Regions from separate parts of the Streptomyces sp. NPDC001617 genome, predicted to be linked through region 2. Evidence: riboswitches for the same ligand, from Rfam matches in the RefSeq annotation. Region 2 holds a riboswitch; the other holds the start of a gene.

Region 1 (13,696 bases), on a different contig from region 2:
ATTTCCGGCGATGCGCTGACCGACTTCGACCTCACCGAGCTCATCAATTTCCACAAGGAAAAGGGTGCGCTCGTCACCGTGTGTCTGACGCGTGTGCCCAATCCACTGGAATTCGGCATCACGATCGTCGACGAGGAAGGAAAGGTCGAGCGCTTCCTCGAGAAGCCGACCTGGGGGCAGGTCTTCTCGGACACGGTGAACACCGGGATCTATGTGATGGAGCCCGAGGTCTTCGACTATGTCGAGCCCGATGTGCCCGTCGACTGGTCCGGCGATGTCTTTCCGCAGTTGATGAAGGAAGGCAAGCCGATCTACGGCTATATCGCTGAGGGCTACTGGGAGGACGTCGGCACGCACGAGAGCTATGTGAAGGCGCAGGCCGATGTCCTGGAGGGCAAGGTCGACGTCGAGATCGACGGGTTCGAGATCTCCCCGGGGGTCTGGGTGGCCGAGGGCGCCGAGGTGCATCCCGATGCCGTTCTCCGCGGGCCGCTGTACATCGGTGACTATGCCAAGGTCGAGGCCGGCGCCGAAATTCGTGAGCACACCGTCGTCGGTTCCAATGTCGTCGTGAAGAGCGGTGCCTTTCTGCACAAGGCCGTGGTGCACGACAACGTGTACGTGGGACAGCACAGCAATCTGCGTGGCTGCGTCGTCGGCAAGAACACCGACATCATGCGTGCCGCACGGATCGAGGACGGCGCGGTCATCGGTGATGAGTGCCTGATCGGTGAAGAATCGATCGTGCAGGGGAACGTGCGGGTCTACCCGTTCAAGACCATCGAGGCAGGCGCCTTCGTCAACACCTCGGTCATCTGGGAGTCCAGGGGCCAGGCCCATCTCTTCGGCGCCCGTGGCGTCTCCGGCATCCTGAACGTCGAGATCACACCAGAGCTCGCCGTCCGCCTGGCCGGTGCCTACGCGACGACCCTCAAGAAGGGCTCCACGGTCACCACGGCCCGCGACCACTCCCGCGGTGCCCGCGCGCTCAAGCGGGCGGTGATCTCCGCTCTGCAGGCCAGCGCCATCGACGTACGCGATCTGGAGAACGTACCGCTGCCCGTAGCTCGCCAGCAGACCGCGCGCGGCAGTGCCGGCGGGATCATGATCCGGACCACGCCCGGGGTACCGGACTCCGTGGACATCATGTTCTTCGACGGGAACGGGGCCGATCTGTCGCAGGGCAGCCAGCGGAAGCTGGACCGGGTGTTCGCGCGGCAGGAGTACCGGCGTGCGTTCCCCGGCGAGATCGGTGACCTGCACTTCCCGGCAAGCGTCTTCGACTCGTACACCGGGTCGCTGTTGCGGAACGTCGACACGACCGGGATCAAGGAGTCCGGGCTGAAGGTCGTCGTCGACGCCTCCAACGGCAGTTCCGGGCTCGTGCTGCCCAGTCTGCTCGGCAAGCTCGGCGTGGACTCGTTGACCATCAACCCGGGTCTCGACGAGTCCCGGCCCACGGAGACCGGTGACCAGCGGCGTTCCGGGCTTGTGCGGCTCGGCGAGATCGTGGCCTCGTCGCGGGCGGCCTTCGGCGTGCGGTTCGATCCAGTCGGTGAGCGGCTCTCTCTCGTCGACGAGAAGGGGCGGATCATCGAGGACGACCGGGCGCTGCTCGTCATGCTCGACCTGGTCGCCGCGGAGCGGCGCAGCGGTCGTGTGGCGCTGCCGGTGACCACGACGCGGATCGCCGAGCAGGTGGCGGCGTATCACGGTACGCAGGTCGAGTGGACGACCACCTCACCCGACGACCTCACCCGGGTCGGTGGCGACGACTCGACCATCTTCGGCGGTGACGGCAAGGGCGGATTCATCATCCCGGAGTTCAGCAGTGTCTTCGACGGTACGGCGGCCTTTGTACGGCTGATCGGGCTGGTGGCGCGGACGCAGCTCACGCTCAGCCAGATCGACGCTCGTATCCCGCGTGCGCACGTCCTCAAGCGGGATCTGGCGACTCCCTGGGCCGTCAAGGGACTTGTGATGCGGCGGGTCGTCGAGGCGGCCGGAGATCGCTTTGTGGACACCACCGACGGTGTACGGGTGGTGGAGACCGACGGGCGTTGGGTGATGGTGCTGCCCGACCCCGCCGAGGCCGTCACCCATCTGTGGGCGGAGGGGCCGGACGACGCCTCCGCGCAGGCCCTGCTCGACGAGTGGTCGGCCGTGGTGGACAGCGCGGGCCGCTGAAAGACGCAGCACGGGTGCGTGCCGGACAGGTGTCCCCAAGGGGGCCTGTCCGGCACGCCGGTGGGGCCATTCGGAGGTAGTGGTCGCAACGTGCGACGATGTGCGGCATGCCGCAGCACCCCCCCGTTCGGAGCACACCGACGCGCCCCTCGCGGCCGGACGCGTCCATGTTCCTGCTCACCAACGTCATGGACCACAGCCTCGACGACGGATACGCCGAGGCTGCCGCCCGCAAGAAGGCCGAGGGCGCCGGCGGGATGCCCAAGACGCTCCGGGCGCGGCTGGGTCTGGCCGGCGGGCTCGTGCTCGCGGCCCTTGTGGTGACCGTCGGGGCGGCACAGGCGCGCGTGGCGGCTCCTGTGGTGGCCAAGGAGCGCCAGGAGCTGATCGACCGGATCGACCGGGAGACGGCGACCGCGGACAAGCTGGAGGGCTCCGTCGACAAGCTGCGCGACGAGGTGAGCACGCGGCAGCGGGAGGCTCTGAAGAGGAGCGGGACCGGGGACCAGTCGGAGCTGGTGGGCGTTCTGTCGGGTGCCGTTGCGGTGCACGGTCCCGGTGTGAAGCTGGTCGTGAACGACGCCAAGGAAGCCACCTCCGGCGGCAACGGCAACCCGCGCGAGACCACGGACTTCTCCGACACCGGGAGGGTCCGCGACCGGGACATGCAGCGGGTCGTCAACGGGCTGTGGGAGTCGGGCGCCGAGGCCATCTCCATCAACGGGCAGCGGCTGACCGCGCTGTCGGCGATCAGGGCCGCCGGGGACGCGATACTGGTCGACAACAAGCCACTGGTGCCGCCTTATACGGTGCTCGCCGTGGGCAACGGCAAGCAGCTGAGCACCACGTTCCAGAACAGCGCCGACGGGCTGTATCTGCACGCCCTGCAAGAGGACTACGGCATCCGGACCGCCATCTCGGTGGAGAGCGACCTCCGGCTGCCCGCAGCACCGAGTGTGATCGTACGTACAGCACAGCCGAAGACCGAGAAGACTGAGAAGGGCACATCGTGATCGCCGTACTGGGCCTCGTCGTGGGAGTCGTGGCCGGACTGTTGGTCCGGCCTGAGGTTCCGGCGGTCGTCGAGCCTTATCTGCCGATCGCCGTCGTCGCGGCGCTCGACGCCGTCTTCGGTGGTCTGCGGGCCATGCTCGACGGGATCTTCGACGACAAGGTCTTCGTGGTGTCGTTCCTGTCCAACGTGGTGGTGGCCGCGTTGATCGTGTTCCTGGGCGACAAGTTGGGCGTGGGTGCTCAGCTGTCCACCGGTGTCGTCGTGGTCCTCGGCATCCGGATCTTCTCGAACGCCGCGGCGATCCGTCGGCACGTGTTCCGGGCGTGAGGCGATGAGCGAGAACGAGGAGAAGCCCGAGAACAGGCTCCGCAAGGAACTGCCCGAAGAAGTGCCCGCGACGGCCCCGGAGGCAGGAGAGGCCGCGGAGGAGGCGCCGAAGACCGAGCTGACCGGCCGGCAGCGGCTCGTCAAGGGACTGTGGCCGCCGCGCGTCAGTCGTGCCCAACTCATCGTCGCGCTGCTGCTGTTCGGCCTCGGCTTCGGCCTGGCCGTCCAGGTGGCCTCGAACAGCGACAGTGACAGCGCGCTGCGCGGAGCACGCCAGGAGGATCTTGTTCGCATCCTCGATGAACTCGACGACCGTACCCAGCGTCTTGAGGACGAGAAGCAAGGACTGGAGAAGCAGCGCGACGAGCTGGAGAACAGCTCCGACCAGGCCGAGGAGGCCCGCAAGCAGACCGTCGAGAAGGAGAGGCAACTCGGCATTCTGGCGGGCACGGTGGCCGCGCAGGGTCCCGGCATCACGATGACGATCGAGGACACGAAGGGGACGGTCGAGGCGGACATGCTGCTCGACGCGATCCAGGAGCTGCGCGCCGCGGGGGCGGAGGCGATCCAGGTGAACGGCGTACGCGTCGTGGCCGGCACGTATCTCTCGGACTCCGGCAAGAGCGTCAGCGTCGATGGGAACAAGATCAACGCGCCCTATCGTTTCAAGGTCATCGGCAAGCCGGCGGATCTGGAGCCGGCGCTCAACATCCCGGGAGGCGTGGTGCAGACTCTTGAGAAGGAGCAGGCCACCGTCACCGTCGACCGGTCGAACAAGATCGTCGTGGACGCCTTGCGAGCCGCGAAGCGGCCTGACTACGCTCGGTCGTCCTCCCAGTGAACCGGGGGTGCATGGGGGGCGTCGGGCAGGGGCATGAGGTTGCGGGGGGTCGGCGCACCGAATGGGTGGTGCGTGGTGGAAACTGTCTGGTGGATACGGACGTTGTGAGGATGTCCGGGTCGACCGGCGTATTGAGTCAGGGTTCGTCCTGCCCCACGGGCGGGTCTGTTTCGGTCAAGGGGAATCGCCCGTGAAGTTGTTTGCGAAGTTGTTCGGCAAGAGCGCGCGAGAGGGCAGTGACAATGCCACTGCTCGTCATCGCGCACAGCCCGACGCGGAAGGCCAGCGTCCGCTGTTCCGGGACCAGGTCGGCGGGTCGGGCGGTGACATTCCCGGAGGTCAGGGCGCGCCGTCTGTTGACCCTGCGCAGTCCGGCGGCATAGGTTTCGGGCAACCGTCAACCTCAAGTACGGGTGGAGGGTTTTCCCCTATGTCGGCCCTGGTGTGTACGAGGTGCGGTAACCGCAACGCGGAGAACAGCCGCTTCTGCTCCAACTGCGGCGCTCCCCTACGGGCGGGGGCGACGCCGGAGCGTCCGTCCGAGACGACCTCCACGATCTCGATCTCCGGCCTCGAGGCCTACGACGCCGAGGTCACCGGTCAGACGCAGCTGCCGGCGCTCTCTCCCGAGGCGCAGGCGGCCGTCGACGCGCTGCCGCTGGGTTCCGCCCTGCTGGTCGTGCGCCGCGGACCGAACTCGGGCAGCCGCTTCCTCCTGGACGGCGACCTGACCACGGCCGGCCGTCACCCTCAGAGCGACATCTTCCTGGACGACGTGACGGTCTCGCGCCGGCACGTGGAGTTCCGCCGCGGAGCGGACGGCTCGTTCACGGTGGCCGACGTCGGCAGCCTCAACGGCACGTACGTCAACCGCGAGCGGATCGACCAGGTCGCCCTGAACAACGGCGACGAGGTCCAGATCGGCAAGTACCGGCTGGTCTTCTACGCGAGCCAGCGGGGCTACTGACCCGCTCCCGGACACCGTCCGGGGGGACCCCAGGGAATGTCCATGCTTCAAACACCGAGCGGTGGTGCCGGCCACGGCACCGCCGCCACGGACAGCGGACTGATGAGCATCGGCACGGTGCTGAACGTGCTGCGCGACGAGTTCCCGGAAGTCACCATCTCCAAGATCCGCTTCCTGGAGTCGGAAGGGCTCATCGAGCCGCAGCGGACCCCCTCGGGGTACCGCAAGTTCACCGTCGGCGACGTGGAGCGCCTCGGGCACGTCCTGAGGATGCAGCGGGACCACTACCTGCCGCTCAAGGTGATCCGCGAGCACCTGGACGCCATGGAGCGCGGCGAGGCGGTCCCACTGCCCGCGGTGGGTCGTCAGCGGGACGGCGAGCCCGTCCTGGAGGTCGTCGAAGGGCCCACGGCGGCCCGGATCGGCAAGGCCGAGCTGCTCGCCGCCGCCGGGATCGGCGAGGACGAGCTCAAGGAGTGGGAGTCGTACGGGCTGCTCGCACCGCTGCCCGACGGGGCGTACGACGCGGAGGCGGTCACCGTCGCGGCGCTCGTCGTGGAGCTCGGGCGGTTCGGGATCGAACCACGGCACCTGAGGGCGATGAAGGCCGCCGCCGACCGTGAGGCCGGGCTGGTGGACCAGGTGGTGGCCCCGCTCAAGCGGCACCGCAATCCGCAGACCAGGGCCCACGCGGAGGCCCGTACCAAGGAGCTGGCGGCGCTCACCGTGAAGCTGCACGCGGCCCTCGTACGGACCGCGCTCGGGGTGCGCCTGCCCTGAGCCCGGCGCGTCCGCCGAGGCCGGATCGGCCCCCCAATCTCTGCCCGACTACCCAAACGTCCCGGGCACGTCCTAGGGTTGCTGTGTGAACGAGCTCGATGTCGTAGGTGTCCGGGTCGAAATGCCCTCCAACCAACCGATCGTGCTCCTGCGTGAAGTGGGAGGCGACCGCTACCTCCCCATCTGGATCGGGCCCGGGGAGGCGACGGCGATCGCCTTCGCCCAGCAGGGCATGGCCCCCGCACGACCGCTGACCCACGACCTGTTCAAGGACGTGCTGGAGGCCGTCGGCCAGGAGCTCACGGAAGTGCGCATCACGGACCTGCGTGAGGGCGTCTTCTACGCGGAGCTGGTCTTCGCCAGCGGAGTCGAGGTGAGCGCCCGCCCCTCCGATGCCATAGCGCTGGCCCTGCGCACCGGGACGCCGATCTACGGCAGCGACGGCGTGCTCGACGACGCGGGCATCGCGATCCCGGACGAGCAGGAGGACGAGGTGGAGAAGTTCCGCGAGTTCCTCGACCAGATCTCCCCGGAGGACTTCGGCACCAGCAGCCAGTGAGGCGCGGCCCGCTCGGCGGACCAGCGGTCCGTGGCGGGCCGGCTTCGGTCGGTCCGGGGCGAAATGCCGGCATTTGCCGGCGGGGAGTGAGAGCGTCCTGCGGCCCGCTCCGAGCGCATTCGGCTAGCCTTTCCCCGCGGTGGGGTACGGGAAACCACTCTTAGGGTGATTATCACTCGGCGTGCCGAGTGTGGCGGTCGTTGACGCACCCCTGGTGGCTGCCTACCGTCGAGGAGGCAGGTCAAGGACGGAGGTCGGCGTGAGAAGCAGCGGCGACGGTACGGCTGGGGGTGCCCCCGGACGCGAGGTCGGGGGAAGCTTTCCGTACCCGCTTCACGGCAGCGCGGCCGATCACGCTCCGCAGCGACCGGCGGCCGTGCCGAGCAGCGGAGGGGCGACGTCCATGGCGTCCGAGCAGATCGGCTACCGCGGGCCGACGGCCTGTGCGGCCGCCGGCATCACCTACCGGCAACTCGACTACTGGGCGCGCACCGGGCTCGTCGAGCCGAGCGTGCGGCCCGCCCACGGGTCGGGGACCCAGCGGCTCTACAGCTTCCGGGACGTCGTCGTCCTGAAGATCGTCAAGCGGTTCCTGGACACGGGTGTGTCCCTGCAGAACATCCGCACCGCCGTGCAGCATCTGCGCGAGCGCGGCTTCCGGGACCTGGAGCGCATGACGCTCATGAGTGACGGTGCCACCGTCTACGAGTGCACCTCACCCGACGAGGTCCACGCGCTGCTCCAGGGCGGGCAGGGCATCTTCGGGATCGCCGTCGGTGTGGTGTGGCGGGATGTCGAGAGCGCGCTCTCGCAGCTGCACGGCGAGCGGATCGACACCGGCGAGACACTGATCGGGCAGAACCCGACCGACGAGCTGGCGCGGCGGCGCAACCGGGCCGTCTAGAGGGAGCGACACCGGGCGGTCGTCTTCAGGCCGGGGGCATTGTCAGTGGCGTAGGGCAGCATCGGACATGTGAGAAACGCGCCCACGATCCTGCATCTCGACATGGATGCCTTCTACGCCTCGGCGGAGCAGGCGTCCAAGCCGAGTCTGCGCGGGAAGGCCGTGGTCGTGGGCGGGCTGGGGCCGCGTGGGGTGGTGGCCACGGCTTCGTACGAGGCGCGGGTCTTCGGGGTGCGGTCCGCGATGCCGATGGCCCAGGCGCGGCGGCTGGCGCCGAACGCCGCGTATCTGGTGCCGCGCTTCGGGTTCTACCGGGCGATCAGCGAGCAGGTGATGGGGATGCTGCACGCGCTGTCGCCCCTGGTGGAGCCGCTCAGCCTGGACGAGGCGTTCGTGGACCTGGAGGCCGGTCAGACGGCCTGGGACGCGGCCTCGGCCCGGCTGGTCGGGGAGAAGCTGCGGGCCGACATACGGGCCGTCACGGGCCTCACCGGGTCCGTGGGGCTCGCCGCGTCCAAGATGCTCGCGAAGATCGCCTCCGAGGAGGCCAAGCCGGACGGGCTGGTGCTGATCGAGCCCGGCACCGAGCGGGCGTTGCTGGGGCCGATGCCGGTGCGGACCCTGCCGGGGGTGGGGCCGGCGACGGGGGACCATCTGCGGCGGGCCGGGATCACGACGGTCGACGACATCGCCGAGGCCGGGGACGACGAGCTCGTACGGCTGCTGGGCAAGGCGCACGGGCATGCGCTCTACGCCATGGCACTGGCCCATGACGACCGGCCCGTGGTGGCCGAGCGGGAGACCAAGTCGGTGTCCGTCGAGGACACGTATGACGTGGACATTCACGACCGGCTGCGGGTGGGGATGGAGGTGCAGCGGCTGGCCGATCGGTGCGTGCGGCGGTTGCGGGGGGCGGGGCTGTCCGGGCGGACCATCGTGTTGAAGGTGCGGCGGTACGACTTCTCGACGTTGACCCGGTCGGAGACGTTGCGGGGGCCGACCGATGATCCTGCGGTGGTGCGGGAGGCCGCGGCTCGGCTGCTGGAGGGCGTGGACACGACGGGGGGTGTGCGGTTGTTGGGGGTGGGGGTGAGTGGGCTTGCCGATTACACGCAGGAGGACCTGTTCGCGCAGGCCGCGTTTGCGCAGACGGCCGGGGAGGGGGTGGAGCATGCGGAGGAGGAGGGGGAGGACGGGGCTGTGGCGGAGCAGGTCGTGGCTGTCGAGCGGCGGTGGTCTGCGGGGCATGATGTGCGGCATGCCGAGTTCGGGCATGGGTGGGTGCAGGGGAGTGGGCTGGGGCGGGTGACGGTGCGGTTCGAGACGCCGGGGTCCGAGGTGGGGCGTGTGCGGACGTTTCGGGTCGATGATCCTGAGCTGGAGCCGGCTGATCCGTTGCCATTGGTGGCGGGAGCCTCGGTGGACGGCATGCGTGCGTGATCGGGTACGGGTTCCCACCCGCACCACCCGTGCGGCGTTCGTGGTCGGCGGCCATCCCTGACCGCGCCTCAGGGCTCTGCGTCCTCCGTCCCCGCCAGCCTGCCGAAATCCCGGTCCGGGAACGGGGGAGGTGGGGCCACGTCCAGGCCGTAGTGGTGGTAGAGCTGGAGTTCCTGTTCGGGGGATAGGTGGCGGCCTACGCCGAAGTCGGGAGCGTCCTTGATCAGGGAGCGGTCGAAGGGGATGTGGAGGGTGCCCTCGACCAGTTCGCTGGGCTCCAGAGGGACGAAGGCGTCCCGGGAGAACAGGCCGGTGCGTATGGCGGCCCACTCCGGCACGCCGGTCGCGTCGTCGAGGTAGACCTCGTCGATGGTGCCGATCTTGGTGCCGTTGCGGTCGAACGCCTTGCGGCCGATCAGATTGCGCGGATCGATGTCGGTCTGCACGGGGCCCTCCACTGGTTCTCGACTCGCAACTCATCCGTAAGCACTACAAAAGAACACATTGGGCAAGGTGGCCACTCGAAGGCCCGGTCGTTGCCCTCGCTGGTAGGCTGACAGCGGCTGCTGACCCCGTGCGGGAGAGTCCTCCGGAGAACTTCGGAGGCGCCGAAGGAGCAAATCCTCCCCGGAATCTCTCAGGCTCACGTACCGCACGGACGAGGTCACTCTGGAAAGCAGGGCGGGTGTCGACGGCTTCCGCTCTCACCGACGGTGAAAGCCGGGAGCTCTTGAGCGGACCCGGTGAAGCTCTCAGGTTGAGATGACAGAGGGGGAGGCCGTCCGGGTACCCGTGCCGTGGTGCCCCTCGAAGGTCGTGTCAGACCAGGAGGCCTCCGCAATGACCGCCCACCGCATTCCGCTCGCCGAGCTCGAGCAGGGTATCCCCTTCGAACAGCGCCATATCGGCCCCGACCACGGGGCCCGCGCCAAGATGCTCGCGCAGGTCGGGTACGGCTCGCTGGACGAGCTCACCGCCGCCGCGGTGCCGGATGTGATCAAGAACGCCGACGATGTCCTGAAGCTGCCGGGGGCTCGTACCGAGGCCGAGGTGCTTGCCGAGCTGCGTTCGCTTGCCGATCGGAACCAGGTTCTCGATTCCATGATCGGACTCGGGTACTACGGGACCTTCACCCCGCCCGTCATCCTGCGGAACGTCATGGAGAATCCCGCCTGGTACACGGCCTACACGCCGTACCAGCCCGAGATCTCGCAGGGGCGGCTCGAAGCCCTCCTCAACTTCCAGACCGTCGTCGCCGACCTCACCGGTCTGCCCACCTCCGGTGCCTCGCTGCTCGACGAGGGGACCGCGGCCGCGGAGGCTGTGGCGCTGTCCCGGCGCATGGGGAAGAACAAGAAGGGGCTCTTCCTCGTCGATGCGGACGTGCTGCCGCAGACCATCGCCGTGATCGAGACCCGGGCCGAGCCCACCGGCGTGGAGGTCGTCGTCGCCGATCTGAGCGACGGGATTCCGGCCGACGTCGCCGGGCGTGAGATCAACGGCGTGCTCATCCAGTACCCCGGCGCCTCCGGTGCCGTACGCGACATCAAGCCGGTCATCGAGCAGGCGCACGAGCTGGGTGCCCTGGTCACCGTCGCCGCCGACCTGCTCGCGCTGACCCTGCTGAAGTCGCCCGGTGAGCTCGGGGCGGACATCGCGGTCGGTACGACGCAGCGGTTCGGTGTGCCGATGGGCTTCGGCGGGCCGCACGCGGGCTACATGGCCGTACACGAGAAGTTCGCCCGGAGCCTGCCCGGGCGGCTCGTGGGTGTGTCCGTGGACGCGGACGGGCACAAGGCGTACCGGCTGGCCCTGCAGACCCGTGAGCAGCACATCCGGCGGGAGAAGGCGACCAGCAACATCTGTACGGCGCAGGTGCTGCTCGCCGTCATGGCCGGCATGTACGCCGTCTACCACGGGCCGGAGGGCCTGAAGGGCATCGCGCGGCGGACCCATCGGTACGCCACGATCCTCGCCGAGGGGCTTGAGCGCGGTGGCGTCGAGGTGGTGCACGGGTCCTACTTCGACACGCTCACCGTACGGGTGGCCGGGCGCGGCGCTGAGATCGTCGCCGCCGCGCGGGAGAACGGGGTCAATCTGCGGCTCGTCGACGCCGATCACGTCTCCCTCGCCTGCGACGAGACGACGGCCAGGGCCCAACTGGGCGCCGTATGGAGCGCGTTCGGGGTCGACGGTGACATCGAGGCGCTGGACGAGGTTGTCGGGGAAGCGATTCCGCAGGATCTGCTGCGTGACGACGAGTTCCTCGCTCACCCCGTCTTCCACCAGTACCGTTCCGAGACCGCGATGCTGCGGTACCTGCGCAGGCTGGCCGACCGGGACTACGCGCTGGACCGCGGCATGATTCCGCTCGGCTCCTGCACGATGAAGCTCAACGCGACCACCGAGATGGAGCCGGTCACCTGGCCCGAGTTCGGGCAGCTGCACCCCTTCGCGCCCGCCGAGCAGGCGCAGGGCTATCTGACGCTGATCCGCGAGCTGGAGGAGCGGCTGGCCGAGGTCACCGGGTACGACAAGGTGTCGCTGCAGCCCAACGCGGGGTCGCAGGGCGAGCTGGCCGGGCTGCTCGCCGTTCGTGGGTATCACCGGGCCAACGGGGACGCGCAGCGGACCGTCTGTCTGATTCCGTCGTCCGCGCATGGGACGAATGCCGCGAGTGCTGTGATGGCCGGGATGAAGGTCGTCGTCGTGAGAACCGCCGAGGACGGCGAGATCGACGTCGAGGACCTGCGGGCGAAGATCGAGCAGTACCGCGACGAACTGGCGGTGCTGATGATCACGTACCCCTCGACGCACGGTGTGTTCGAGGAGCATGTCGCCGACATCTGCGCTCAGGTGCACGAGGCGGGGGGTCAGGTCTACGTCGACGGTGCCAACCTCAATGCGCTGGTCGGCCTGGCCAAGCCAGGGCACTTCGGCGGTGACGTCTCGCACCTGAACCTGCACAAGACCTTCTGCATTCCGCACGGTGGTGGCGGTCCGGGCGTCGGGCCGGTGGGTGTACGTGCGCACCTGGCGCCGTATCTGCCGAACCATCCGCTGCAGCCCGCCGCCGGGCCCGAGACGGGCGTCGGGCCGATCTCCGCCGCACCCTGGGGGTCGGCGGGGATTCTGCCGATCTCCTGGGCCTACGTCCGGCTCATGGGCGGGGAGGGGCTGAAGCGGGCCACGCAGGTGGCCGTGCTCTCCGCCAACTACATCGCCAAGCGGCTCGAACCGCACTACCCCGTGCTCTACACCGGCCCCGGTGGGCTGGTCGCGCACGAGTGCATCATCGATCTGCGGCCGCTGACCAAGGCGACCGGGGTGTCGGTGGACGACGTGGCCAAGCGGCTCATCGACTACGGGTTCCACGCGCCGACGATGTCGTTCCCGGTGGCCGGCACGCTGATGATCGAGCCGACCGAGTCCGAGGACATCGTCGAACTGGACCGGTTCTGCGAGGCGATGATCGCCATTCGGGCGGAGATCGAGAAGGTCGGGGCGGGTGAGTGGCCCGCCGAGGACAACCCGCTGCGGGGCGCTCCGCACACGGCCGCCGCGCTGGGCGGTGAGTGGGAGCACGCGTACACGCGTGAGGAGGCCGTGTTCCCGGCCGGGGTCTCGGCCGCCGACAAGTACTGGCCGCCGGTGCGGCGGATCGACCAGGCGTTCGGTGACCGGAACCTGGTGTGCTCGTGCCCGCCGCTGGACGCGTACGAGGACTGAGCCGGTAAATGAGTGAGGGCCCCTGGAATTCGTATGCGGGGCCCTTTCTCGTCATGCCGTCATGCCGTCACTCCGTCGCGAGGGAGATCTCGGTCGACTTGATCAGGGCCACGACCGGTGTGCCGGAGGTCAGACCGAGGTCCTGAGCGGCGTCTCTGGTGATCGCGGACGTCAACTCGCCGCCCTGGACGGCCACTTTGACCGAGGCCATGGCGCCGCCGGTGGAGACGTCGGTGACCGTGCCGGGGAGCTGGTTGCGGATGGACAGGCCCTCGACCGGGGCGGTGGCGAGGGAGACCTCCGTCGACTTCACCAGGGCGCGGACAGCGGTGCCGTCGGCGAGGCCGAGTTCCTCGGCGGACTCCAGGGTGATCGCGGCGGTGATGTCCTGGCCGCCGGTGAGACGGACCTTGACCGTGGCCATCACCTCGCCGGGGGTGACTGCGGTGACGGTGCCGGGGATCTGGTTGCGGATGCTGAGGGTCATGAGCTCAACCTAGGCCTGTTTACGCCTCATGCCGGGTATGCGTGGGTCTGCGTCGCCTTGACGGTCGCCCAGACCGGTGCGCCGGGGTGCAGGTCGAGTTCGGCGGCGGCGACCGTGGTGAGGTCGGCGGCGAGGGGGAGTTCGCCGTTGAGGTCGGCCCGGATCTGGTCGCCGTGGGTCTCCAGGCCGGCCACCTCGCAGCGCCAGTGGTTGCGGGCGCTGGAGCCGGTGGGAGGGTCGCGGAAGAGGGTGACGGCGCTGGGTGGGAACGCCACGAAGACCGGGCCGGACAGGTCCTCCGTGGTGGTGATGTCGGGGCCCGCGTCGAGATGGACGGTGTGGCCCTCGGCCTCGCCCTTGTAGAGGTTCAGGCCCACCAGTTGGGCGATGTAGTCCGTGCGGGGGTGGCGGGCGATGTCGGAAGGCGTGCCCTGCTGGACGACCCTGCCGTGTTCGATGA
Region 2 (17,878 bases):
GGCGGGCGCACAGCTCGGCTTCGCCGCCTTCGCCCTGATCCTGGCCCGCTCCGGGAACGAGGCGAGGCCGACCACGCAGCACGCGGACGGGCAGAGCCGGTCATACGCCGCCGTGCTGCGGGACCGCCGGTACACGCTGTTCCTGCTGGCGCTGTTCCTCAACGCCGTCGTCTACATCCAGCACACCTCCGCCCTGCCGCTCCAGATCAAGTCCGACGGACACGGCGTGGCCTTCTACTCCAGCCTGCTGTCGCTCAACGCGATCATGGTCATCTCCCTGGAGCTGCTGTTCACGAAGTACGTGCAGCACCTTCCCGGCAAGGTCGCCGTGGCACTCGGCATCGGCCTGGTCGGCGTCGGGATGAACCTGTACGTCGCCGGGCCCAGCATGGCCATGTACGTGGTGGCGACGGTCGTGTGGACGTCCGGCGAGATGATCGGCACACCCACCGCCTCGGCCTGGCCGGGCCGGGTCGCCCCCGAGCACCTGCGGGGTCGCTACATCGCGGCCGCCGCCTTCCCCATGCAGATCGGCTACGCGATCGGTCCCGTACTCGGCGTCGCCGTCTGGCAGGCGTCGTCGGCAGCTGTGTGGTGGCTGTCCGGACTGCTGACCGTGGGCGCTGTGGCCGCCACCCTCGTCGGCATGAGCGAGCGGCCCCGCGCGGACACGGAGACCGTCACCGTCCCGCCCGACGAGACGGCCGGACGCAGCGGACCGGTCGCCGCCGACACCCCCTGACCCGTCCCACCCCTCAGCCCGTGCCGAACGATCCGGCACCCTGGATTCCGGAAGTGAGCGAGCCGCGCATGGCCTACGCAGATGGCATCGAGAAGTTCGTGGAGACGGTGAACGGCGCGCTGCCGCCGGACTTCTACACCTATCCCGTCGAACGGCAGCGCGTCCTGTACGACTCGCTGACCGAGGTACTCCCCATCCCGGTGCCCGACGGTGTCTCGCACCGGGACGCGACCGTGGTCCACGAGGGCCGCACGGCCCGCATCCGCATCTACGAGCCGGCCGAACGCGCCGACCACGCCGTGCTGTTCTACATCCGCGGCGGCGGCTTCGTCATCGGCTCGCTGCACAGCCATCACAGCCTGGTCGCCGAACTGGCCGCCCGCACCGGGCTGGTGGCGATAGCCCTGGACTTCGACATGGCGCCGGAGAACCCGTTCCCCGGTCCGCTCGAGGACTGCTACGCGGGTCTGTGCGGCACCCTCGCGGACCTGCCCGGGCTCGGGCTCGGCGACCTCGACCCGACCGGCGCGGTGATCTGCGGGGAGAGCTCCGGCGCCAACATGGCCGTGGTGCTGTCGATGATGACGCGCGACCGCGGCGGCCCCCGGCCGCGCGGCCAGGCGGTGATCAGTCCGGTCCTGGACTTCACCCGCTGGCGGCACGGTGGCGAGGACGCGCCCCTGCTCTCCGGCGGCGAGATGGAGTTCTACACGGCCTGCTACTGCCCGCAGCCCGAACAGGCCGCCGACCCGTACGTCTCACCGCTGCTGAAAGGGGCGTTCCACGGCCTGCCGCCGGCCTATGTCGTCGGCTGCGCGATGGACTCCCTGTGCGTGGACGCGGAGAAGTACACCGCCCTCCTCAAGGAGCACGGCACGCCGGTGACCTATGTGCGGGAGGAGGGGATGGTGCACGCCCCGGTGCGCGCGCGCCGTGTCAGCGAGCCCGCCGCGGAGTTCTTCGCCCGCTACTGCGCCGCCGTCTCCGCCCTGGCCCGGAAGGAGGACGCCGATGGCGGACGCTGAGGTGCGCACGGAGCAGCGGCAGGGACCCTGCGTCGTCGTCGACCCCTACTCCTCGGGGGCCCTGTTCACCGAGGCCCTGCGCGGCCAGGGCGTCCCGGTGGTGGCGGTGCTGAGCAGCCCGCGCCCGCCCGAGGCGTACGCCTCCTCCTACCGGCCGCAGGACTTCCCCGACGTCATCGTCCACGACGGCGACCTGGACGACGTCGTACGGCGGGTGCGAGCCCTCGACCCGCGCTGTGTCATCGCCGGCTGCGAGTCCGGTGTGGAACTGGCCGAGCGGCTCGCCCCCCAGGTGCTGCCCGAGCTGAGCAACGTGCCGGAGCTGGCCGCGGCCCGCCGGGACAAGAGTCGGATGGCCGACGCCGTACGGGCGGCCGGGCTGCCGGTCATCCCGCAGCTCTGCACCGCCGACGCCGACGAGGCGGCCGCCTGGCTGGAGCGCGAGGGCCTGGCCGGGGCCGACCTCGTCATCAAGCCGCCGAAGAGTGCCAGCACGGACGGCGTGATCAAGGTGCCGGGCGGCACGGACTGGCGGGCCGTGTTCGAGCGGCAGATCGGCCGGGTCAACCAGTTCGGGGAGGTCGACGACCGCCTCATCGTGCAGAAGTTCGTCACCGGCACCGAGTACGTGGTGGATACCTTCAGCCACGACGGCAAGCACTCCCTGGTGGACGTGTGCGCCTACGGCAAGGTCGACAACGGACCCCACATGGCCGTCTACGACACCATGCGCTGGCTTCCTCCGGACGATGCCGCCGTCCCCGCCCTGGCGGAGTACGTCCTCGGCGTCCTGGACGCGGTGGGCGTCCGCTTCGGCTCCGCACATGTCGAGGTGATGGGCACCGCGGAGGGGCCGGTCCTGATCGAGCTGGGTGCCCGTCCGCACGGCGGCGGCCAGCCGCGGTTCAACCGCAACGCCACCGGCGACAGCCAGATCGACCGGACGGTGCGCTGGCTGACCGGGGGCGAACTGCCTTACAGCTACGACCTGTTGACGCACCAGATGTGCGTCTTCCACATGGCCTCCCGCTCCGGGACCGTGCGCGGCACAGCGGTCCTGGAGGAGATCCGGACGCTGCCGAGTCACCACTTCTCGGTGCAGAACCTGTCCGACGGAGACCATGTCCCGGTCACCAGGGACCTCGTCGACAGCCTCAACTTCGGGTTCGTGATCCTCTCCCACCCGGACGAGGCACAGATCAGGTCGGACTACCTGGCCGTCCGCGCCCTGGAACAGCGGCTGGTCATCGAGGAACCGTGATCGACGCGATCGCGTTCCTGACGAGCTCCCTGGTGGTGATCATGACACCGGGCCCCGACCTGGCCCTGACCACCCGCCTGGTGCTGACCGGCTCCCCGGGTACGGCGACCCCCGCCGCGTTCGGAATGATCACGGCGGGGGCCGTCCAGGCGACCTTGGGCGCCCTGGGCCTGGCCGCGCTGCTCGCCGCGCGCCCGGACCTGTTCACCGCATTCCGCTGGGCCGGGGCCGCCGTCCTGGTGGTCTGGGCGTACCGTGCCCTGCGCTCGGCACTGCGTCCGGCGGCCGACGTGGCGCCCGGACCCCAGGCCCAGGCGGACGCCCCGCCGCACGACAGGCGACGCGCCTTCGCCCAGGGGCTGCTGTGCACCGGCTCCAATCCCAAGGTGGGCATCTTCCTGATGGCGTTCCTGCCGCAGTTCGTGCCCGCCGGCGTGCCCCCGGTCCTCGGCGTCACCGTCCTGGCCTGCTGTTACCTGGCCCTGGGCCTGGTCTGGCTGCTCGTGTGGATCAGATTGGTGCACCGCCTGGCCGGGTATCTGCACTCGGCGTCCACCCTGCGCCTCACCAACGGGCTCACCGCCGCGGTCTTCACCGTCTTCGCGGTGCGCCTGGCACTCGGCGGATGAACACCCCGGGCACCCGGGCGCAGGCCTCCTCAGGACGTCCGGAGCCGCTCCGCCTCCTCCTGGTCGAGCAGCGACTTCGCATACCGCAGCAGCAGAACGGGCACGGTGAACCGGCCGTGCGCATGCTCCCGCAGCAGACCGGCGTTGGCCAGGCGGTACAGGTTCCCCCTGGCCTCGGACGGCGTCATGCCCGCCTCCTCGGCCACGGTGTGCGCGGTGACGTCCGCACCCCTGGTCCGGCCGAGCAGCCGGAACACCCGGCGCGTCGGCTCCGGCAGCGTCGTGTAGGACAGCTCGAAGGCCGTCTGGACCGAGGACAGCGGTCGCTCTCCCGGGTCGCCGGGCGCCCGGAACGGTCCGGAGTCCTCCAACTCTGCGTAGTACTGGGCGATGCTGAGGCAGGAATGCTGCGCCAGCCGCGCCGTGAGGACGCGGAGCGCCAAGGGCAGACCGCCGCAGTATCTGCCCAGCGCCATGGCGGCGAGCGGTTCCCGCCCGACCCGTTCCGGCCCCAGTAGCCGGCCGAGGAGGACCCGGGTCTCCGCGTCGTCGAGCGCGTCCACGACGATCCGCTGGATCCCCTCCCTGGCCGTCAGGTCGGGCAGCGCGTTGCGGCTGGTGATGAGCACGGCGCACCCTGCGTCACCGGGGATCAGGGGCCGTATCTGGTCCTCGTCCCGCGCGTTGTCGACGACCACCAGGACCCGCAGGCCGGACAGTTGGGTGCGGTAGAGGGCCGTCGCCTCGTCCAGGGTGTCGGGGATGCGGTGCTGCGGAACACCGAGTGCGCGCAGGAACGCGGCCAGGGCCTCCTGGGCGTCGAGGGGGCGTCGGCGGGCATGACCGTGCAGGTCGATGTAGAGCTGCCCGTCGGGGAACCGGTCGAGCACCCGGTGCGCCCACCGCAGGGCGATCGCCGTCTTGCCCACGCCGGGCGGCCCGGTGATCAGCGCGGCCGGGACCTGGCCGTCCGGCTCGCCGGGGGCCAGGAGCAACTGGTCCAGCTCCCTGATGTGCGCGGTGCGCCCCACGAAGTGGCGGGTCCGGCCCGGAAGCTGGGACGGCCGCAGAGGCGGCGGAGGAGGGGCCGGCGTCCCGCCGTCCCAGGAGTCGGGCACCGGCTGCGGCCTCAGCGGTTCGCGCCTGGCCCAGACCAGCTCCTGCTGCAGGACCTGCAGATGCGCCTGGCGCAGCTCCTGGCCGGGCTGGAGGCCGAGCTCGGCGTCGAGCCGCCCGCTGACCTCGGTGAACACCCTCAGTGCCGCCGACTGCTCCCCGCAGCTGGCCAGCGCCAGCATGAGCCGCGCCTGCAGCCTCTCGTTCATCGGCTCGTCCTCGGTGGCGGCCCGCAGCGCGGGCACCACCTGCTCCGGCTGCTGGAACCGCAGCGCGAGATCCGCGTACAGCAGCAGGTTCTCGATCCGCTGCCGGCCGGCCGCCGTGGCCGCCGGGTGCAGCGCCAGCTGGGGCTCGTCGGCGAGAATCGGGCCGCGCCAGCAGTGATGGGCGAGGGTCGCGAGCTCGTAGGCGGCGGCCGAGGCCCCACCGGCGTGGGCCTGCCGGGCCCTGTCCGCAAGGTCCTGGAAGCGGGTCAGATCGACCTCGTCGCGGTCGAGGGAGAGCGCGTAGCCGACCGGAGTGCGGATCAGGTACGAGTTGGCCGGGTCGACCGGCCCGGACCCGGCGGAGCGGAGCAGACCGCGTGCCTGACTCACATAGGTGTGGATCAGATTCGGGTAGGAACGCGGCGGTTCCTTCGGCCACAGGGTGCGGCCTATTTCATCCAGGCCGGCCGATTCGGGATGGCAGAGCACCAGCAGGGACAATAATCGCCGCAGCTTGAAAGCGCTTACATCGATCTCGGTGCCGCCGCGGCCGACGGTCAGCGGGCCGAGAATGCCGATACGCAGGCGTGGTCCGCCCCCGTCAGCGGTTTTTCGGCTCTTTGTCATGGAACGCCTTATGTCGTCGACATCGAGCCCGAGTACACCCGCCAGAGCCCGCAGGGTTCGGGCCTGGGGCTGGTCCACCCGGCCGCTCTCGATGTTGCGCAGAGCCCGCACGCTGACACCGGACAGCTCGGCGAACTCGCTCTGGGTCAGGCCCGCACGCTCCCGGAACGTGCGAACCAGAGTACGGAAGGGAAGCGATTGCCTCAGCTGGAGACGAGCGGTAATGGCCGATTCGGTACCGCGGACATGCAGCATGGTCCCCCCGCGCCGAGTGATGGCTCGGCTTCTGATCTAAGTGTCCTCCGGGGTGACTTGGAGGCTTGTGGCCCCTAGTGTCCCCTATCCCCTGGCGCTAATCGATCGTTGCTGATCACAGGTCTACTGATTCTTTTCTTTAATTTACACGCCGAACAACTCCGGGCACGTGACGAATATTCCACGTGGCGGGAACCATTCGGTCGGCGTTATTGTCCGAAAAGGAAGTTGACGGGGTTCGGAGGCGTGGACTCGTGGGATGTCCCACAAGGTAATCCGATCGCGGTAAACGTTCTCTGAACGCGACCGCGGTACGGGCCTCAGCACTCGATGATGTTCACCGCAAGCCCGCCCCGAGCCGTCTCCTTGTACTTCACGCTCATGTCCGCCCCGGTGTCCTTCATCGTCTTGATGACCTTGTCCAGGGACACCTTGTGCGAGCCGTCGCCGCGCAGTGCCATCCGGGCCGCCGTGACCGCCTTGACCGCGGCCATGCCGTTGCGTTCGATGCACGGGATCTGGACGAGGCCGCCGACGGGGTCGCAGGTGAGGCCGAGGTTGTGTTCCATGCCGATCTCGGCCGCGTTCTCGACCTGTTCGGGGGAGCCGCCGAGGACCTCTGCGAGGGCGCCCGCGGCCATCGAGCAGGCGGAGCCGACCTCGCCCTGGCAGCCGACCTCGGCGCCGGAGATGGAGGCGTTCTCCTTGAACAGCATGCCGATGGCGCCGGCCGCCAGCAGGAACCTGACGACCCCGTCCTCCTTCTCTCCTTCGGAGGCAGCGCCCGAGGCGAAGTTGATGTAGTAGTGGAGGACCGCCGGGATGATGCCGGCCGCGCCGTTGGTCGGGGCGGTGACCACACGACCACCCGCCGCGTTCTCCTCGTTCACCGCCATCGCGTAGAGCGTGATCCACTCCATCGCGTGCGCCAACGGGTCGCCCTCCGCCCGGAGTTGGCGGGCCGACACCGCGGCCCGGCGCCGTACACGAAGACCGCCCGGCAGGATGCCCTCCCGCGACATGCCCCGTGACACGCACGCCTGCATGACCCGCCAGATGTCCAGCAGACCGGTCCGGATCTCCTCCTCGGTCCGCCAGGCGCGCTCGTTCTCCAGCATGAGTGAGGAGATGGACAGGCCCGTCTCCCGCGTCAGGCGCAGCAGCTCGTCGCCCGTGCGGAACGGGTACTTGAGGACCGTGTCGTCCAGCTTGATCCGGTCCGCGCCCACCGCGTCCTCGTCGACGACGAAACCGCCGCCCACCGAGTAGTACGTCTTCGAGAACAGCTCCGTGCCCGAGGCGTCGTATGCCCAGACCGTCATGCCGTTCGCGTGGTACGGGAGTGCCTTGCGGCGGTGCAGCACCAGGTCGTCGTCGAAGGAGAACGTGATCTCGTGTTCGCCGAGCAGATTCAGGAGCCGCGCGGCCTTGATCCGCTCCACCCGTTCGTCGGCACTCTCGACGTCCACCGTCCGCGGCGAGGCGCCCTCCAGGCCGAGCAGCACCGCCTTGGGCGTGCCGTGCCCGTGACCGGTCGCGCCGAGCGAGCCGTACAGCTCGCACCGCACCGAGGCGACGGAGGACAGCAGCCCTTCGTTGCGCAGACGGCGGACGAACATGCGCGCCGCCCGCATCGGGCCGACCGTGTGGGAGCTCGACGGGCCGATGCCGATCGAGAACAGGTCGAAGACCGAGATGGCCACGGGAACTCCTCCTACGGAGGGTGGGGGCACACGTTCCCGGGTGCCCCCACCAGGGGACTACTTGTTGAGGCCGGGGTACAGCGGGTGCTTGTCGGCCAGGGCCCTGACCCGGGTCCTGAGCGCCTCCGCGTCGTACGACGGCTTCAGGGCCTCCGCGATCACGTCGGCGACCTCGGCGAAGTCCTCGGCGGTGAAGCCGCGGGTGGCCAGCGCCGGGGTGCCGATCCGCAGACCCGAGGTCACCATCGGGGGACGCGGGTCGTTGGGGACGGCGTTGCGGTTGACGGTGATGCCGACCTCGTGCAGCCGGTCCTCGGCCTGCTGCCCGTCCAGTGCGGACTCACGCAGGTCCACGAGGATGAGGTGCACGTCCGTGCCGCCGGACAGGACGTTCACGCCGGCCTCGCGCGCGTCGGCGGCCGTCAGCCGCTCGGCGAGGATGCGCGCGCCGTCCAGCGTACGCCGCTGGCGCTCCTTGAAGTCCTCCGACGCGGCGACCTTGAAGGACACCGCCTTCGCCGCGATCACGTGCTCCAGCGGACCGCCCTGGAACCCGGGGAAGACGGACGAGTTGAGCTTCTTCGCGAAGTCCTTCTTGGCGAGGATGATGCCGCCGCGCGGGCCGCCCAGCGTCTTGTGCGTGGTGGACGTGACGACATCGGCGTACTCGACCGGGTTGGGGTGCAGCCCGGCCGCCACCAGACCCGCGAAGTGGGCCATGTCGACCCACAGGTGGGCGCCGACCGCGTCCGCGATCCGCCGGAACTCGGCGAAGTCCAGCTGCCGCGGGTAGGCCGACCACCCGGCGATGATCACCTTCGGCCGGTGCTCGGTGGCCAGCTTCTCCAGCTCGGCCATGTCGACCAGCCCGGTGGCATCGTCCACGTGGTAGGCGACCACGTTGAACTGCTTGCCGGAGAAGTTCAGCCGCATCCCGTGGGTGAGGTGGCCGCCGTGGGCGAGGTCCAGGCCCAGGATGGTGTCGCCGGGCTGGGCCAGGGCGAACAGCGCGGCCTGGTTGGCGGAGGCGCCCGAGTGCGGCTGGACGTTGGCGTACTCGGCGCCGAACAGCTCCTTGAGCCGGTCGATGGCGATCTGCTCGGCGACGTCGACGTGCTCGCAGCCGCCGTAGTAGCGCCGGCCGGGATAGCCCTCGGCGTACTTGTTGGTCAGGACCGAGCCCTGGGCCTCCATCACCGCGAGCGGCGCGAAGTTCTCGGACGCGATCATCTCGAGGGTGGACTGCTGGCGGTCCAGCTCGGCGTCGACCGCGGCGGCGATCTCCGGATCGAGCTCGTGAAGGTGGGTGTTCAGGACGGACATCAGGCGGTACGACTCCTCAGCCGGCGTTCTGGGCGGTGTACTCGTCGGCGGAGAGCAGGTCGGACGGCTCCTCCGTGGCCCGGACCTTGAACAGCCAACCGCCTTCGAAGGGCGCCGAGTTGACCAGGGACGGGTCGTTGACGACGTCCTCGTTGATCTCGGTGACCTCACCGGTGACGGGGGAGTACAGGTCGCTGACCGACTTCGTCGACTCCAGCTCGCCGCAGGTCTCGCCCGCGGTCACGGCGGAGCCCACCTCGGGAAGCTGGGCGTAGACGACGTCGCCGAGCGCGTTGGCCGCGAACTCGGTGATGCCGACCGTCGAGACGCCGTCCTCGGCGCCCGACAGCCACTCGTGCTCCTTGCTGTAGCGCAGCTGCTGGGGGTTGCTCATGGCCTGAATTCTCCTGTACGCGGGGGAGTGCTGATGAATGGGAGACTGCTGACAATGCGTGTGAGCAGGGACGATGTGCTCGAGGTCACTGCCCGAGGTCACGGAACGTCGGCTACGGCGGTGTCACTTCTGCCGCTTGTAGAAGGGCAGCGCCACGACCTCGTACGGCTCGTGACTGCCCCGGATGTCCACGCCCACGCCCGGCGTGCCCGGCGCCGCATGCGCGGCATCGACGTAGGCCATCGCGATCGGCTTCCCGAGTGTGGGGGAGGGCGCACCGGACGTCACCTCGCCGATCACCTCGCCCCCGGCGACGACCGCGTACCCGGCACGCGGCACCCGTCGCCCCTCGGCGACCAGGCCGACCAGGACGCGCGGAGGGCTCGAAGCGGCCCGCTCGGCGGCCTCCTGGAGCGCCTCGCGCCCCACGAAGTCGCCCTCCTTCTCGAACTTCACCACCCGGCCGAGCCCGGCGTCGAAGGGGGTGAGGGCCGTCGACAACTCATGCCCGTACAGCGGCATGCCCGCCTCCAGGCGGAGCGTGTCCCGGCAGGACAGACCGCAGGGGACGAGCCCGACGCCCTCGCCGGCCTTGGTCAGCGCCTGCCACAACTCGACGGCGTGCCCGGGCTCGACGAACAGCTCGAAGCCGTCCTCGCCGGTGTAGCCGGTGCGCGCGATGAGCGCCGGCACCCCGGCGACCGTCCCCGGCAGACCGGCGTAGTACTTCAGGCCGTCGAGGTCGGCGTCGGTGAGCGACTTGAGGATGCCGGGCGACTCGGGGCCCTGGACGGCGATCAGCGCGTAGGCGTCCCGGTCGTCGCGCACCTCGGCGTCGAAGCCGGCGGCGCGCTCGGCCAACGCGTCCAGCACGACCTGGGCGTTGGAGGCGTTGGCGACGACCAGGTACTCGGTCTCGGCGAGCCGGTAGACGATCAGGTCGTCCAGGATCCCGCCGTCGGCCCGGCAGATCATGGTGTACCGGGCCCGGCCCACGCCGACGGAGGCGATGTTGCCGACCAGCGCGTGGTTGAGAAGGGGGGCCGCCTCCGGGCCGGTCACGGTGATCTCGCCCATGTGGGAGAGGTCGAAGAGGCCGGCCTTCGTGCGCACGGCGAGGTGCTCGTCGCGCTCGGAGCCGTAACGCAGCGGCATGTCCCAGCCGGCGAAGTCGGTCATCGTCGCGCCGAGCGAACGATGCAGGGCATCGAGCGCGGTACGACGGATTTCGGTGCTGCTCATCGGACGGATGTCTCCCAAGGCATGACGGGCGAGGTCGTTCCTCCCCATCTGTCATCGGAACCTGAGAGGTTCGCCATGACCAGAACGTGGTCATGGCTTGCACCTTGGGTGGAGCCACTGCGCGCAGCGGCCCGCTTTTCAGATGTGCCTCGCCCGCGCGGTAACGGGGCCTGAGAGATTCAAGGGAGGGACTTGCTCCTTCGGCGCCCCAGCAGACGCTGCTCCTGAGGACTCTCCCGCGCGGATTCAAACGGCCGGTATGCAGTTGGCGCGCACATCATTGCACGCCTCGTCGGCTCGGGGGAGACCGCTCTTTTGTGACGGGCCTGTGGCCGGAACCGAACGGAACCGCGAGACGCCGTGCATTACCTTCTCTTTACATTAGTTGGGGAGAACCTTTCCTGACCCGACAGGGAGGACGATCACGGTGACAAGGACCACGGCGTACGCCACGACCTCGGCCCTCGCGCTGCCCAAGCAGCCCACGGCCCCGGCCCGCGAGCGGTGCGACGAGCGCCCGGCACCGGTCGTCCGCGACCTCCGCGACCGCTCGGGCCGCAGCCCGCACGCCCTCCTCTTCGGCCCCCGGGACCTCGTCGTCGTCACGGGCCTGCCCGGCAGCGGCAAGTCGACGCTGATGACCCGCGCGGTGAAGGGTCTGCGTATCGACTCCCAGGACACCCGGGACCGCTGGGACGCCCGAGCCCCGGGCCTCCTCCCGTACGCCCTCTACCGCCCCCTGGTCCGCGTCGCCCACTTCGCCGGCCTGCGCCGCGCCCTGCGCTCCGGCGAGGGCGTCGTGGTCCACGACTGCGGTACGCAGGCCTGGGTCCGCGACTGGCTGGCCCGCGAGGCCCGCCGCCGCGGCGGCACCCTGCACCTGTTGCTCCTGGACGTCACTCCGGGCATGGCCCTGGAGGGCCAGCGCGAGCGCGGCCGGGGCGTCTCCCGCTACGCCTTCCTGCGTCACCGCACGGCCGCGGCCCGGCTCATCCGCTCCGTCGAGCGCGGCGACCTGCCGGCAGGGGTGGGCTCGGCGGTCCTGCTGGACCGTCCGGCAGCGGACGTACTCCGCAGGATCACCTTCACGAACCGACCCACCGACGCCGGTACCCGCTAGCCTTTCCTGCCACAGCAGTGGATTACAGCAGGCGGTCGTAGACAGATGGACTTCCCGGCGGATCTTCCCGCGGACTTTCCCACGCAGGCGCACCCCCATCCGCACGGCGGATGGCCCGGCAACGAGCTGGAGGAGGTGCTGTCGGCCTCCCTCGGCATTCCCGCCGCGGGCGGCAGGATCATCGAGGTCCTGGGCCGCAGCTTCCTCTGGATCCCGCTGCCCAATGGCGGCGGCCCGCACAGTGGCCCCCTCGACCTGCCCACGATGGAGATCGAGGGCCAGGCCTATGTACCGGTCTTCAGCTCCGAGGAGCAGTTCCGCCAGGTCGTCGGCAGCCATATGTCGTTCACGATCGCCCCGGCCGTGGAGTTCGCCCGCGGCCTGCCCCCGCACGTGGGCCTCGCGATCAACCCCGACGGCGTGGTCGGCGTCCCCCTTCCGCCCGCCGCCGTCGCCGAACTCTGCCGCATCGGCCGCACCGCCCTCGACGGCCCCACCTCCGGCGGCCGCGTGAAGCTGTACGAGCCGGACTGGCAGGAGGACCCGATCGACTTCCTGGCCGTCGCCTCCGCCGAGTTCGCCGGGACAGGCGTGGTCGTCACGGCCCGCCGCTGCCTCGCGGCCATCGAAACGGCGGCCCCGGTCATGTTCGTCGGCGTGGAACTCTCCCAGTGGGAAGGCGATCTACGAGCCCTCCCCCTCCAGGCCCTGGAACGAGCCGTCACCAAGATCCCCACCCAGTGGCCGGTCAACCTGGTCCTCCTGGACGTCACGGACGACCCGGTGGCGACATGGATGCGCGACCGGGTACGCCCTTTCTATACGAGGGACCACTTCTAGGACGGGCTGGGGATCAACCCCTTGAGGGGTGCGGGGCTGTATCGATGTGCGGCTCCGCCGCGTGGGGCGCGATCAACCACACACGACCCGCACTCGCCGTCGCACAACAAGCCCCGAGCCAATGGGCGCTTAGACTCATTCCATACATGGGGAAACTTCCAGAAGGGGCGGTACGCGTGAGCGCCAGCGGCACCACGACCGGCACGGTCGAGCACATGCTGCGCCAGGTGACCCCCGGGCGCTACGACGCTTACGAGGCACTCCTCCGCGCCCTCGCGACCCCCGGTTCCGGCCAGATCTGGATGCTCCTGTGGCACGGCCAGTCCGGCTCCCCGGACGCCCAGTACGGAAACATGGACGTCGAGGGCTACGGCTACGCCCCCTGTGTCACCTCCGCCCAGGAACTGAGCGCCAGCGGCTGGAACCGCTCGTACGAAGTGGTCGAGGGCATCGACGTGGCCCGCACTCTCTACCCCGACCACTACGGCCTCTGGCTCAACCCGCACGCCCCCGGCGGCGGCGTCGGCGTCCCCTGGCTCGACCTCCGCCGCATCGCCACCGGCCTGGACCGCCAGCCCGCCGGCCCCCTCCGCCTCACCGAACCGGCCATCGAGATCCCGCAGTTCTACGCCCTGCTCGCGCACAACGCCCACCGCACCCCGGCCGTCCGCTCACTGCGCCGCGCCTGGGTGCAGCCGGCGCTCGGCGCGCCGTATCTCGCCGTCGGCCTCGACGTGTACGACACCAGCCCCACCGCCGTCGACTCGGTGCGCGCGATGATGCAGCAGTCCATCGGCGCGGTCCCCGACGGCCTCCCGGTCTCGACCGTCGCGATGTCCGACGAGTACGACCCGGTCGCCCTGTGGATGCGGGCGAGCGCCCGCCCCTTCTACGACCGCGAGGCCCACGCCCCCGCACCGGCCCAGGCGCCGGCGGGCGGGTACGGCTATCCCGGTCCCGGGACCTACTGAGAAACGGCCCGGCGGCGTCAGCGCCCCGCGTGGATCTTCGCGCGTAGATGAAGCCGGATAGGGTGATATTCACCCTCTTCGTACCCCATTGCTCGTGTCCGGCCGCCGCGACCGGCCGTCCGGATAACGGAACCCCTCAATCGTCATCACGGTTGCGCATACTTTCTCCATCAGACCTGGCGCGTGATCGCTAGGGCATTGAAGACTCCCCTGAAGGCGCGAGGCCGCCAGTCCTGCATGCAGGTACCGATCGGTACCAATCGGAGGATCGCCTCACACATCCGGCCGCACTCAACCGCGGCCACCGCGCAGCAGGCAAGCGAACCAAGCCGCCCACAGCGGCGGACAAAGGCCGGTTACCACCGGCGGGAGGGGTCAGGTCATTGTGACCGCACCGATCGAGACCACGGGGGCGGAAGCCGGAGCGCGGCCCGAGGCCGTGCTCGCCGGGGCCAAGAAGAGCCAGATCGAAGGTCGTTCGCTCACCCAGATCGCCTGGACACGGTTCAAGCGCGACAAGGTGGCCGTGGCGGGCGGCATCGTCGTCATCTGCCTCACGCTGATGGCCATCCTGGCCAAGCCGATCGAGTGGGTCTTCGGGCTCGACCCCGACAAGTTCCACCAGAACCTCATCGACCCGGCGCTCCTCGCGCCCAAGGGTGGCTGGGGCGGCATGAGTTGGTCGCACCCGCTCGGTGTCGAGCCGCAGTACGGCCGCGACATGCTCGCCCGGATCATCGACGGTTCCTGGGTCTCGCTCCTCGTCGCCGGTGGCGCCACTGTGGTGTCGGTGGTCATCGGCACCGTGCTGGGTGTCGTCGCGGGGTACTACGGCGGCTGGGTGGACAGCTTCATCAGCAAGCTGATGGACACCTTCCTCGCCTTCCCGCTGCTCCTGTTCGCCATCGCCATCTCCGCCTCCGTGCAGGACGGCTTCTTCGGGCTCAACGGTCTGTCGCTGCGCATCTGCGTGCTGATCTTCGTGATCGGCTTCTTCAGCTGGCCGTACATCGGCCGTATCGTGCGCGCCCAGACGATGAGCCTGCGGAGGCGGGAGTTCATCGAGGCGGCCCAGAGTCTCGGGGCACGTGGTCCCTACGTGCTGTTCCGGGAACTGCTCCCCAATCTCGTCGCACCGATCCTCGTCTACTCGACGCTGATCATTCCGACGAACATCCTCTTCGAGGCCGCGCTGAGCTTCCTCGGAGTCGGCATCGCTCCGCCGCAGGCCTCCTGGGGCGGGATGCTCAGCAACGCCGTGGATCTCTACACAGCGGATCCGCAGTACATGTTCGTGCCCGGACTGGCGATCTTCGTCACCGTCCTGGCCTTCAACCTGCTGGGTGACGGGCTGCGTGACGCACTCGACCCTCGCAGCAAGTGATCCATCGATAGAGGGGGCTTTCCTCACGTGAAGACGAGAAGGGTTACCGCCGCCGTGGCGTCGGTGCTGGCACTCTCGCTGGGCGCTGCCGCATGCGGCGGCGGCAGCAAGGACAGCAGCGGCGGTGGCGGCACCGGCAAGAAGGACGCGGCGCTCGACGCCATCGTCAACGTGTCGAACAAGAAGGGGGGTACGGTCACGCTGGAGGACTCCGACGTGCCGGACTCCCTGGACCCGGGCAACACGTACTACGGGTTCGTGCAGAACTTCTCGCGCCTCTACGCGCGTACGCTCGTCACGTTCAAGCCGGCGGCGGGCAAGGCCGGCCTCCAGGTCGTCCCCGACCTGGCGGAGTCCCTGGGCAAGCCCAGCGCCGACGCCAAGACGTGGACGTACACCCTGCGTTCGGGCCTGAAGTTCGACGACGGCACGCCGATCACGTCCAAGGACGTGAAGTACGCCATCGAGCGCTCCAACTTCGCGCCCGAGGCCCTGTCCAACGGCCCCACGTACTTCAAGGCCTACCTGCAGGGCGGCGACAAGTACAAGGGTCCCTACAAGGACAAGTCCGCCGACGGCCTGAAGTCGATCGAGACCCCGGACGACCGGACGATCGTCTTCAAGCTGAACCAGCCGTTCGCCGACTTCGACTACCTGGCGACCTTCTCGCAGACGGCCCCCGTGCCGGCTGCGAAGGACGACGGTGCGAAGTACGTGCAGCACATCGTGTCCTCGGGCCCCTACAAGTTCCAGTCGTACGAGGAGGGCCGCAGCGCCACCCTCGTCCGCAACACGAACTGGGACCAGAAGACCGACACCGTCCGCAAGGCGCTGCCGGACAAGATCACGGTCAAGTTCAAGGTCAACCCGGTCACCATCGACAACGACCTGCTGGCCGACAAGATCACCGGTGACATCGCGGGTACCGGCGTCCAGCCGCAGACCCAGCCGAAGGTGCTGAGCGGCAAGTACGCCAAGCAGACGGACAACTCCTACGCGGGTGCGACGTCGTACATCGCGCTGAACGTCCACGTGGCACCGTTCGACAACGTCCACTGCCGCAAGGCCGTTCAGTGGGCGGTCGACAAGCAGTCGATCCTCGACGCCATCGGCGGTTCGCCGAAGGGCGACGTGGCCACCACGCTGCTGCCGCCGTCGGTCAACGGCTACACCAAGTTCGACACCTACCCGTCCGCCGGGCACAAGGGTGACGCGGCCAAGGCCAAGGCGGAGCTCAAGCTCTGCGGCAAGCCGAACGGCTTCTCCACCACGCTGACCGCCCGCTCCGACCGTCCTGCCGAGATCGCGCAGGCCACGGCCATCCAGAACTCGCTCAAGAGCGTCGGCATCAACGTCGACATCAAGCAGTTCCCCTCCGGCAAGTACTTCGCCAACTTCGCCGGTGTCCCGAGCTACGTCCACCAGCACAAGCTGGGCATGCTCTCCATGGCGTGGGGTGCCGACTGGCCGACCGGCTACGGCTTCCTGGACCAGATCGTCGACGGTGCGGCCATCAAGCCGTCGGGTGGCAACAACCTGATGGAGCTGAACGACCCGAAGATCAACGCCGCTCTGAAGGCCGCGATCGCCAACACCGACTCGGCGGCCCGCACCAAGGCGTGGGGCGACATCGACAAGATGGTGCTCGACAACGCCTCGGTCGTCCCGCTGGTCTACCGCAAGAACCTCTTGCTCCGGCCGACGTCCGCGACCAACGTCACGGTCACGCAGGCGTACCTCGGTATGTACGACTACCTGCTGCTGAGTTCGTCGAAGTAAGCACAGGCCGGATCCCCCTGAAAGGCAGGTGAAGGCACCGGGCGGCCGGGACGGAAAACCCCGTCCCGGCCGCCCGGAGCCGGACAGCTGTGGCTGCGTACATCATCCGACGCGTCTTGGGCGCATTTGTACTGCTGCTGGTGGTCAGCGCAGTCACGTTCGCCATCTTCTTCCTGGTCCCTCGTCTCGGCGGCCAGACGGCCACCCAGCTGGCCACCCAGTACGTCGGCAAGGACGCCAATCCCGAGTCCGTCGCCGCGATCAAGAAGAACCTGGGCTTCGACCAGCCCATCGTCATCCAGTACTGGGACTACATCAAGGGCCTGTTCGTGGGCGCCGACTACAAGTTCGGTCCCGATGCGTCGCATTGCAGCGCCCCCTGCTTCGGCTACTCCTTCAAGAGCCACGTCGAGGTCTGGCCCCAGCTCACCCAGCGCATCCCGGTCTCCTTCTCGCTGGCCGTCGGTGCGGCGGTGATCTGGGTGATCTTCGGTGTGACGACCGGTGTCATCTCGGCGCTGCGCAAGGGCAAGCCGGTGGACCGCATCTCGATGTTCATCGCGCTCGCCGGCGTCTCGCTCCCGATCTTCTTCACCGGCCAGGTGATCAACGCGCTCTTCGTCTACCAGTGGCCCATCTGGGACAGCACGGACTATGTGCCGTTCACCCAGAACCCGGCCGACTGGGCCTGGCATCTGCTGCTGCCGTGGATCAGCCTCGCGTTCCTCTTCTCCGCCCTCTACGCCCGGCTCACCCGGGCGGGCATGCTGGAGACCATGGGAGAGGACTACATCCGCACGGCGCGGGCCAAGGGCCTCAAGGAGCGCACGGTGGTCACCAAGCACGGCCTGCGGGCCGCGCTGACGCCCATCGTCACCATCTTCGGCATGGACTTCGGCACTCTGATCGGCACGGCGGTGCTGACGGAGACGGTGTTCTCCCTGCAGGGCATCGGTGCCTACTCGATCCAGGCGATCAAGGACAACGATCTGCCCATCGTGATGGGCGTGACCCTGGTCGCCGCGTTCTTCATCGTCTTCTGCAATCTCATCGTCGACCTGGTCTACGCAGCCATCGACCCCCGCGTGAGGTACTCGTGAGCAAGCTCGAAAAGGCGGCGCTGGGCGAACCGGCCCCCGTCGCCCCGTCCGACGCCGACGACGCGTTCCTCTCCGTCCGCGATCTGCGTATCCACTTCGACACCTTCGACGGTCTCGTCAAGTCGGTCGACGGCGTCAGTTTCGACCTGCGCCGCGGC

Evidence for each region. Region 2 has a riboswitch for glycine ahead of gcvT (glycine cleavage system aminomethyltransferase GcvT). Riboswitches for the same ligand answer to the same signal wherever they lie in the genome.
Region 1: another riboswitch for glycine. It lies ahead of gcvP (aminomethyl-transferring glycine dehydrogenase); the one in region 2 lies ahead of gcvT (glycine cleavage system aminomethyltransferase GcvT).

What each region holds. Positions count from the first base shown of each region.
Region 1 is NZ_JBSFHA010000143.1:1,238-14,933, forward strand. It holds gene ACWC09_RS50460 (sugar phosphate nucleotidyltransferase) at 1-2,187, shown strand, start outside; gene ACWC09_RS50465 (DUF881 domain-containing protein) at 2,295-3,200, shown strand; gene ACWC09_RS50470 (small basic family protein) at 3,197-3,529, shown strand; gene ACWC09_RS50475 (DUF881 domain-containing protein) at 3,534-4,370, shown strand; gene ACWC09_RS50480 (FHA domain-containing protein) at 4,432-5,337, shown strand; gene ftsR (transcriptional regulator FtsR) at 5,380-6,117, shown strand; gene ACWC09_RS50490 (bifunctional nuclease family protein) at 6,203-6,676, shown strand; gene ACWC09_RS50495 (MerR family transcriptional regulator) at 6,936-7,580, shown strand; gene ACWC09_RS50500 (DNA polymerase IV) at 7,650-9,020, shown strand; gene ACWC09_RS50505 (PRC-barrel domain-containing protein) at 9,089-9,466, opposite strand; glycine riboswitch at 9,588-9,683, shown strand; gene gcvP (aminomethyl-transferring glycine dehydrogenase) at 9,861-12,749, shown strand; gene ACWC09_RS50515 (TOBE domain-containing protein) at 12,817-13,236, opposite strand; gene ACWC09_RS50520 (ABC transporter ATP-binding protein) at 13,263-13,696, opposite strand, start outside.
Region 2 is NZ_JBSFHA010000056.1:11,458-29,335, reverse strand. It holds gene ACWC09_RS33980 (MDR family MFS transporter) at 1-742, shown strand, start outside; gene ACWC09_RS33975 (alpha/beta hydrolase) at 811-1,767, shown strand; gene ACWC09_RS33970 (ATP-grasp domain-containing protein) at 1,754-3,028, shown strand; gene ACWC09_RS33965 (LysE family translocator) at 3,025-3,657, shown strand; gene ACWC09_RS33960 (BTAD domain-containing putative transcriptional regulator) at 3,687-5,609, opposite strand; partial or broken gene ACWC09_RS33955 (helix-turn-helix domain-containing protein) at 5,628-5,864, opposite strand; gene ACWC09_RS33950 (L-serine ammonia-lyase) at 6,185-7,567, opposite strand; gene glyA (serine hydroxymethyltransferase) at 7,625-8,890, opposite strand; gene gcvH (glycine cleavage system protein GcvH) at 8,907-9,284, opposite strand; gene gcvT (glycine cleavage system aminomethyltransferase GcvT) at 9,408-10,526, opposite strand; glycine riboswitch at 10,565-10,674, opposite strand; glycine riboswitch at 10,675-10,775, opposite strand; gene ACWC09_RS33930 (AAA family ATPase) at 10,954-11,646, shown strand; gene ACWC09_RS33925 (enhanced serine sensitivity protein SseB) at 11,692-12,486, shown strand; gene ACWC09_RS33920 (enhanced serine sensitivity protein SseB C-terminal domain-containing protein) at 12,663-13,457, shown strand; gene ACWC09_RS33915 (ABC transporter permease) at 13,843-14,841, shown strand; gene ACWC09_RS33910 (ABC transporter substrate-binding protein) at 14,869-16,620, shown strand; gene ACWC09_RS33905 (ABC transporter permease) at 16,710-17,720, shown strand; gene ACWC09_RS33900 (ABC transporter ATP-binding protein) at 17,717-17,878, shown strand, end outside.